Regions from separate parts of the Paenibacillus sp. FSL H7-0323 genome, predicted to be linked through region 3. Evidence: riboswitches for the same ligand, from Rfam matches in the RefSeq annotation. Region 3 holds a riboswitch; each other region holds the start of a gene.
What was found. Region 3 has a riboswitch for cyclic di-GMP ahead of MHH89_RS23965 (anti-repressor SinI family protein). Riboswitches for the same ligand answer to the same signal wherever they lie in the genome.
Positions count from the first base shown of each region.

Region 1: linked by a shared signal. The riboswitch ahead of MHH89_RS21315 (NPCBM/NEW2 domain-containing protein) and the one ahead of MHH89_RS23965 (anti-repressor SinI family protein) in region 3 are both predicted to bind cyclic di-GMP.
Region 2: linked by a shared signal. The riboswitch ahead of MHH89_RS24495 (choice-of-anchor A family protein) and the one ahead of MHH89_RS23965 (anti-repressor SinI family protein) in region 3 are both predicted to bind cyclic di-GMP.

Region 1 covers NZ_JBBODB010000001.1:4,722,645-4,725,765, reverse strand. Annotated here, with positions in the region: gene MHH89_RS21325 (EAL domain-containing protein) at 1-553, shown strand, start outside; gene MHH89_RS21320 (hypothetical protein) at 670-1,236, shown strand; cyclic di-GMP riboswitch class I at 1,394-1,480, shown strand; gene MHH89_RS21315 (NPCBM/NEW2 domain-containing protein) at 1,738-3,121, shown strand, end outside.
Region 2 covers NZ_JBBODB010000001.1:5,439,701-5,442,821, forward strand. Annotated here, with positions in the region: gene MHH89_RS24490 (hypothetical protein) at 72-464, opposite strand; cyclic di-GMP riboswitch class I at 959-1,049, shown strand; gene MHH89_RS24495 (choice-of-anchor A family protein) at 1,158-3,121, shown strand, end outside.
Region 3 covers NZ_JBBODB010000001.1:5,319,615-5,322,735, reverse strand. Annotated here, with positions in the region: gene sipW (signal peptidase I SipW) at 1-479, shown strand, start outside; gene MHH89_RS23975 (TasA family protein) at 570-1,178, shown strand; gene MHH89_RS23970 (helix-turn-helix domain-containing protein) at 1,348-1,677, shown strand; gene MHH89_RS23965 (anti-repressor SinI family protein) at 1,785-1,940, opposite strand; cyclic di-GMP riboswitch class I at 1,968-2,052, opposite strand; gene MHH89_RS23960 (2-oxoglutarate dehydrogenase E1 component) at 2,523-3,121, shown strand, end outside.

The DNA of each region.
Region 1 (3,121 bases), 600 kb from region 3:
GAATCGTGGGCGTTTATATGCTTTAGACCGGTTATGTAGAATGACGGCTGTAAAATATGCTGCACCCTTAAATAAAAAAACGTTTATTAATTTTATCCCAACGTCGATCTACGCTCCAGAGTTCTGCTTAAGATCAACCGTTGAACTGGCCAATCAATTAGGCGTCGATCCTTCTCTTTTTGTCTTTGAAGTTGTTGAGACGGAGAAAGTGGATGATCTCGCTCATTTGAAAGCTATTTTGACATATTACAAGGATCGGGGATTTGAATACGCTTTAGATGATGTTGGTGAGGGCTTCAGCACGATCGAGATGTTATTGGAGCTTAAACCCCATTACATGAAGCTGGATATGAAATATGTTCAGGGTGTGTCCAGCGATCTGAACAAACAGAAAATAGCAAAGCAATTTTTAGAAAAAGCTTTAGAAATCCAATCCGTTCCTTTAGCAGAAGGTGTGGAGTTTAGAGAGGACTTTGAATGGCTTAAGCAGAGTGGTTATCAGTTGTTTCAGGGTTATTTATTTGGAAAGCCTGATCCTATTCCCAAACAGTAATCCTAATGAGTATATATCCGTCCAGAGGATGAGATGAATTTCAGGTCAGAGTCTGAGTACAGCCAACCCCCGGGGTTGTATAATTTAGGTAATTTGAAAAGGGGGACGGGATGGATATGAAATGGCATCAATTTGTAACGCGCTGGGCAGATTCTAGGGGCTTTGATGGACGAGAGATTGATTATCAATGGCCTTCTCCCTCATTTCCGGTCATCAGTATTCGCAGTAATCTAGGGCGATACTCAGGTCAAGCGTATGGTCGTGGAGGTAAACCCCGTGTGAAGACAGCCGTTGGATTAATCGCTATTGGAGATGTAGCTGTCGGATTGATTTCCATAGGTGCGATAAGCGTGGGCGTATTATCCTTAGGAGCAATATCACTGGGAATGTGGTTAGCGATCGGAGCAATAGCACTTAGCTGGCTTGGCTTCGCAGTGGGAGCGATTGCGATTGCAGGCGTGGCTGTAGGAGCGATCGCAATCGCGGAAAAAGCGTTGGGGGCCATCGCCATAGGGGATACGGCGTTTGGTGCGATAGCGATAGGCAGGATCGCTGGGGGTGCCATAGCTATCGGACAATGGGCATATGGTGTAATCGCAGTTGGCGAACATGGTTTCGGATTAATTCCCGTCACGGGCGATGTGTGGAATTGGTTCCGGGGTTTGTTTGGATCGGAGAGTTAAGTAGACCTACAGTCCTAAAGGATGCCCTTCTCTTCCGGGATAGTCGATAAATAATATCTATCACATAAGAAAAACTAATTGCAATTACCTATACTCATTTCATACCAATTAATCATGCGATCCGATCTAGGCTTATGTTACTCTTTGAATGTATTCGAAACTTCATAGGCAAACCTATGGAAATGTAGGGACGCAAAGCTAAAGGGACTAAGGTTATCATAACTATTGTCAGCCAGCTGCCAAAGAGTGTGTAACGCTTTTTGTTAAAATATAAGAAAGTATAAGTTATACACCTATACTTAATATCTTATATTTCTCGCTTAAACGCTTACCGTCCTTATAGGACGCCGAAGGCGTTTATGCTTGTTAAGGTTTAATAAAAATTAAGTCTTAATTTTTAGGCGACTTTATACGCAATCAAGCTACTCTTTTGGGGTAGTTTTTTTTATGCCCATTTTTGGGCACTGGAGAGATTCATATAACATCTGGGGGTAAGAAGAGATGAAGAAAATGATTGCGATCGCTACATCGGCGGCCATGTTGGCCAGTTTTTCAAGTGAGGCAGGTTATGCTTTAGCAAGTGAGGTAAGCAAGGTAAATGTAACAAAAACAGTGGCGCAAAGTAAGGTTAACTTATTAAGCAACGCTTCGGTTATTCCGTTTGAGCTGTACGGCAAGGATGCTCTAAATGCCTATAATGAGGTTTTTAGAATGAATCCAGCAAATATTAAATCCATCACAAATAACGGTGGCAACTACTCAGGCTCGCCTATAGCTAAGGCTATGGATGGGGATATGAGCACGCATTGGGAGACTGGCAAACCGAATAGTTCAACGTTTACGAATGAGGTTGTGTTTGTTTTCAATGAGTCCACTGAATTAAATAGAATGGTATACGCGGCTAGGCAATCCGGTGCGAAAGGTAAAGGTTTTGCTCAAGAATTTGAGATCTACGGCTCCACTACCGATGCGGGTGATTTTACGCTCGTGTCTTCTGGAGAATATACAGGCTCAACCGGTGATGTAGTGGAGATTCAGTTCGCACCTACGGCTTTTAAGAGACTTAAATTTGTCTTCAAAAAAGCGAACCAAGATTGGGCGAGTGCGGCTGAGTTTTCTTTTTATAAAGAGGATAGTGTTTCTGCTAAAATGAAAAATTTATTTACAGATGATACCTTGAGCCAAGTTAGTGCTGCTTTTGATACGGCAGAGAAATTAACAGCTTTAGAGAATGAAGTGCAGGCACATCCACTGTATGCGCAGTTTAAAGAAGAGATAGAAAATGCAAAGATCCTTTTGGAGAACCATCAGGTAGAGGCAACGGCAGCCAAGGTTTCGAAGCTAAAAGGGTATGGAACAGCCTATGAAAATGCCTATAGCCAAGCTTATAGAATGCCGAATGCAAACGTATCAAAAGTAACGGTGAACGGTGGAAGCTACCCAGGTACGAAGCCTGAATATATGCTGGATGACCAGCCCACTACGCATTGGGAAACGAACAAAAACAATGATGCAAGCTTCACGAATGAAGTTGTGTTTGAACTAGCGCAAGCGGAAGTGCTGGACAGAGTAGCTTTTTTGGCTAGAGATAACCGCAAAGGATTCCCAGAGGCTTTTGAAATCTATGCATCAGAGACGAGTAAAGGAGAGACCTTCCAACTTGTATCTAGCGGAACCGCGATTAGTACCAATGACTTTCTGGAATTTAAATTCGAACCGACGAAGTTTAAAAGATTAAAATTTAAGTTCACAAAAGCTAATATCAACAGACCTTTTGCGGCTGAATTTAGATTTTATACAGAAGATAAAGTAAGCGAAGCTGTAAATGGTATTTTCACAGATGGAACGATGAGTGCAGTTGTGCCTGCTTATAATAGCGTCGAAG
Region 2 (3,121 bases), 120 kb from region 3:
CCCATGGTAAGGCCTATTTTTTTGTTCACTAATTGATCGGGGGGAGAGAGCGCAGCGGCTTCTATACAGCTTTACTTAATCTGGTACTGTTCTTCGTAACTCTTAAAAGATGAAATATCCAGCCCTAGGTATCTGCGCATATGGATGGCAGCCTGAGCCGCAACAATGTCATTCAACAGCAGCATTCGTTCATGATAGCCACGACATATATACTTGGCTTCAATTCCAGTATTAAGTCTGTTTTGCTCATACACCTTGATTCCCCGTCTTCTCATTTCTGCACGAACATCCCTTAGATCTGTTGTAGCTACTGCAGCAGCTGTTCCAAGCACCTCCAGATAAGGGGCGGGTGTTCGTAAGTGTGTAGATAAAATGGCGGAGTCCCGTTCGAAAGCTGATAAAATCATCGGAAGCAATAAATAAGATTTCACCAGCATGTTGTCCCTGCTTTCTGCTCTATGCATGAATCTCATCACCTCTAATAGGAACGTATATTCGTATTCTACCCCGATATTCCAAAAATAATCAATGGTATTTCTAAACAGCTTATCCAATGTGATTAAATTCACAACTAAATAACGAAGAATAAATTATATTAAAATTGTAATAATAAAAATTAATGTATCTAACGCACATAAAGGAGAATTATGATGGAAAAAGAGGGCAGCCTCCAGCGTGGATTGTTTTTTGGTTTAATTCTGAGTGTTCCCTTATGGATATCCATATTGGGCTATATACAGTTACTTTAAAATTTAATGAAAAACCTTATGCGAAGCGCCTTTAGGCGCTTTTTTTGTGTGGTACTAATGCGGGGAATTATCGAAAGGAATTGATTGACAATTGTGGGTGTCGGGAGCTAAACTGTTATTAATTCAAAAGTATTAAAAGTCATAGACTGTTATTGGATAGAATGCTTCAGCTACCAGTTCTGGACTTGCAGTGTAATACATATATATAGTCATGATAATAGCAAACCGTCTGAAAGGGCGGGACGCAAAGTCCAGGAGTCTAAAGTGTCTTAAAGGCACAATGACCGTCCGACTGCCATGAGAAGGGAATTTCACTTCTTTTTGGCGGTCTTTTTTGTTGTTAGGTCCTTTAGAGTTTCTGGTAATTATTCTGATTAATATAAATCATAGTTTTAGGAGGTGTGCCATTTGAAAAGAAGAATAAAACCGTTACTCTCGCTTGTATTAGCTGGGATTTTGACGGTAGGTAGTGGGCTTTCCTCATTGGGAGCTGGAGTTGCTGGAGCTAGTAGTTCTTCTACATTGGGAATTGCAGCGGTCTACAACGTGTTTATTCTAGGGGATATAACAACAGTTTCGGATACGGAAGGAAGGTTTGCTGCTGGAGGTAACGTTAACTTAACCAACTATAGTGTTGGAGATAGGTTGACCGCTGCAGAGGTTTCCCTGACTGACACACTTGTTGTTGGAGGGAATCTTACTTTCAACGGAGGTACTGTTTATGGGAATATCGTGCACGGGGGAGATTTTTCAGGGAATGTAACGCTCCTCAAGGGTGGTACAAAAAGACAGGGGAGTACGATTGACTTTTCAGCCGTAGGTCAGTCTTTGAAGGACAAATCAGCAGAACTTGCAGCATTGCCGGCGAATGGAACAACAGTGTACCAATATGGCAGCCTTACCTTGACAGGTACAGATCCTGCGGTCAATGTTTTTAATGTTTCAGGAGATAACGTCTCTAATACCTACGGAATTACAATAAATGTTCCTTCAGGATCTACTGCAATTATTAATATTGATGGTTCTAACGTAAAAATGAAAAACTTCGGATTTCTACCTAATAACGTGTTGAACAGCAAGAAAATTTTGCTTAACTTTAGCCAAGCTGCGTATCTTGATATGGCAGGCATAGGTGTAATGGGAAGCATACTTGCCCCCTATGCTCATGTTGATTTTATTAATGGTCAGATTAACGGTACTTTAGTGGCGGCTTCACTCAAAGGTACTGGTGGTGGTGAATTTCACCACTATCCATACGATGGTGATGAACCCGGACCAACGCCGACACCAACGCCGACACCAACGCCGACAGTGACGCCAACACCGACGCCGACACCAACGCCGACAGTGACGCCGACACCAACAGTGACACCAACGCCGACGCCGACAGTGACACCAACGCCGACACCGACGCCAACACCATGTCCGACGCCGACAGTGACACCAACGCCGACGCCGACACCAACGCCGACAGTGACGCCAACACCGACACCAACGCCGACAGTGACGCCAACACCGACACCAACGCCGACAGTGACGCCAACACCGACACCAACACCAACACCGACGCCGACGCCAACGCCGACGCCAACGCCGACAGTGACACCGACGCCAACAGTGACACCAACGCCGACAGTGACGCCAACACCGACACCAACGCCGACAGTGACGCCAACACCGACACCAACACCGACACCAACGCCGACAGTGACACCAACACCAACGCCGACGCCGACAGTGACACCAACGCCGACGCCGACAGTGACACCAACGCCGACGCCAACACCAACGCCAACACCGACGCCGACAGTGACACCAACGCCGACGCCGACAGTGACACCAACGCCGACGCCGACAGTGACACCAACGCCGACGCCGACAGTGACACCAACGCCGACGCCGACAGTGACACCAACGCCGACGCCGACAGTGACACCAACGCCGACACCAACGCCGACAGTGACACCGACACCAACGCCGACAGTGACACCAACGCCAACGCCAACACCGACACCAACGCCGACAGTGACGCCAACACCGACACCAACGCCGACAGTGACGCCAACACCGACGCCAACGCCGACGGTAACACCTGAGGCAACGCCGACGCCAACGCCATCGCCGACGGTAACGCCTGAGGCAACACCAACACCGACGGTAACGCCTGAGGCAACACCGACACCGACGGTAACACCTGAGGCAACACCAACACCGACGGTAACACCAGAGGTAACACCAACACCAACGGTAACACCAGAGGTAACACCAACACCAACACCAACACCAACACCAACACCAACACCAACACCAACACCAACGTCGACACCAGAGACTTCGGTGTTCCCGACACCAACGCCATCATCCGTAATTGG
Region 3 (3,121 bases):
TCTTCGGATATGAGATCAAAACCGTACTCTCAGGATCGATGGAACCAGGAATTCAGACAGGCTCAATTGTCGCATTAAAACCCGGAGGGGATATGAATCGTTTCAAACCAGGCGATGTCATCACCTTTAGGAATGAAGATAATCTGCTCATTACTCACCGGATTGTAGAAGCGACCGTCAATAACGCTACTGGTGAAGCTGTTTATCGCACTAAAGGCGATAACAACGACGCGCCCGACATGAACCCTACCAGTTCTGTGAATGTTGTAGCTCAGTATACCGGGGTCACTGTACCCTATGTCGGTTACGCTATGAATTTCGCGGTTTCCAAAGCTGGAAGTGTAGTCCTCATGATCGTGCCTGGCTTGATGCTTCTGCTCTATGCTCTGTATACCTCTTGGAAGGCTGTAGCTGCATTAGAAAAGAAAAATGCTGCCCTACTGCCAGCCTCACCGCCCCCAACAGAAACACAGCCCTAAGTTGATTGTCCACTTCCGCTTACGAACCGGAAGATACAATATATAAATTTTATAAAAAATTCAAACACAAATTTGAGGAGGAATTTTATTATGGGTATCAAGAAAACATTGGGTCTTGGCGTAGCATCTGCAGCACTGGGTTTATCATTAATCGGCGGAGGAACCTTCGCATACTTTAGCGACACTGCGCAAAGCACAGCTACATTCGCAGCGGGCACGCTCGATCTGAACTCCGACCCTTCTGTCATCGTTAATATTCCTAACCTGAAACCAGGTGATACTGTAACTAAATCCTTCAAATTGAAAAACGATGGTTCGCTCGATATCGGATCTATTATTCTGAATACATCGACTCAAATCACGGATGCTAAAGGAGATAACTACCTGGATTTAGCCGAGTTCATTAAAGTTAAATTCCTTAGAAATAATGATAAAGGAGTACCTATCGTCTCTCCTGAAAATGTAGTTTATGAGACTACACTTGCTGCTTTAAAAAGTCAGCATCCGGATCTCGTAAAAAATACAGGTTGGGATCAACTCTTTACCGAAGCATCCGGTATTAAAGCCGGTACCAACGACAGCTTCTCCGTCCAATTCGAATTTGTGGAAAATAACCAAGATCAAAATATTTTCCAAGGCGATAGCTTAACACTGACTTGGGATTTCGTAGCTAAACAAGGTGCGAAAAAAGACTACTAAGATCAATAAAGTAATTTAATAAAATACTCGAAGAGCAGCAGATCCTGAATCCGGCCACGGATAAGCAGATTGCTGCTCTTCTCTTTACAATAAACTTTGTCCGATTTATTGATATTTGCTATACTAATAACAAAAATTACGGAGGGGCGTCAGCATAGTGCCACAGAATATGGGCCAACGTATCCAGCAGCTCCGCCTAGACAAGGGTTTCTCCCTATCTGAGCTTGCGGACAGAGCAGATGTGGCTAAGTCGTATCTTAGCAACGTGGAGAGAAACATCCAATCCAATCCATCCATCCAGTTTATCGAAAAAATCGCTGACGCGCTTCAGGTATCCATTCATGCCCTACTCTATGGAGAACCCAATGATGCAGAGGAATCACATTTAGATTCGGAATGGTTCCGATTGGTGCAGGAAGCTATGGACTCAGGCATTAGCAAACGCGAATTCAAAGAATTTCTGGACTATCAGAAATGGAAGCTCGATCAAAAGGATTAATACTTCCTACTAATCTGGTACGATCCTCTCTTCTACTAAATCATATCGAAAAAGGACACAGCGAAGAACCGCTGTGCCCTTTTTCGATATGTAACCCCTCTAATGTATTACTGCACGATCTGCACAGTTTTCTCATGAAAGAACTGGCGGATTTCATCTGCCTTAATGCCAGCCTTCTTAGCTGCTAATAATAAATGTACCCACTCTTGATCCAGATCAATAAACTGCTGTTCTCTGTTGCTACCCTGGTTGGACTTTTCCAAAAAATCTCCCCCTAAGATTTTACGTCCCCAGGCAATCCGGCTGTCATAGTATCTCTACCTTAGACCCGCGACTTTGTGCCCCTGCCTTTCGGCAAGTTTACCTTTTACTGGACCCTTTTCACGAAAGGATCTACTTAAAAAACTATAAAATTACTATCTGCAATAACATTATACAAAAAGAAAGCGGAAAAGTGTGTCGATTCCTGGTTACTTTCTATTTTAAAAACGAAAAATAAAAGATTTTTTTTCAAAGATCTTGTCCGATTATCACGATACTCGTCCGTTACATAAAATAAATTGTACTAGCAAAATAAATATTTACTGACCTAATAGTTAAAAATAAGGATAATAGAATCATTTTAATAGGCCTTTAGAATGGGTAATGAGAAGAAACACCCTTCTTTTCATTAGAACAAGCTAACCCATACCATTTTGCGAACGTATTGGACGAAAGAATGAATTGATTACAGTGGCCGAAAGTAGCACAATAAGATGAGAAATGAAACCGCAATCATCACAGCTCCAGTAAGCGTTGACACAAAATGTCACGTATGGAGTTCATCCGTTAAGGAGGATGTATTCATGGCAGCCAAAGAGCCCTATAACGAATCCATTTGGAGTAAGTATTACGGACCCAATTTAGGCTACATTCAAGAAAGATATGAACAGTTTGTGAAAGATCCCTCCACCGTAGAAAATAATTATCGCGAGCTTTTTACAAATTCGGGACCTCCTCCCCTAACTCCGGATAGCGAACCGGCTCCTCAGCCGCGCATCTCGGGAGACACCGAATGGCTTAGAAAAGCAGTAAGAGCTTCCAAGCTAATCGCCAATATTCGTATATATGGCCATATGGCCGCTGAAATTGATCCGCTGGTACGCGATCAGAATCCCATGGCAAAATATCTTGAACTTGAAACCTATGGGCTGACCCGCGAAGACCTGATCGCACTGCCTGCCACGCTTATATGGGAAAATGCGCCGAATGATGTGCATACCGGATGGGATGCCGTGCAACGTATGCGTCAGGCATACACCAAGACTATCGCCTATGAATTCGGGCATGTGCATGAAGAAAAAGAACTGCAATGGCTAAATAGACAGGCAGAATCCACCAGCTCACCAGCACCCCTAAATAATACAGAACGCAAAGAGCTCCTGAACCGCCTGATTCAGGTAGA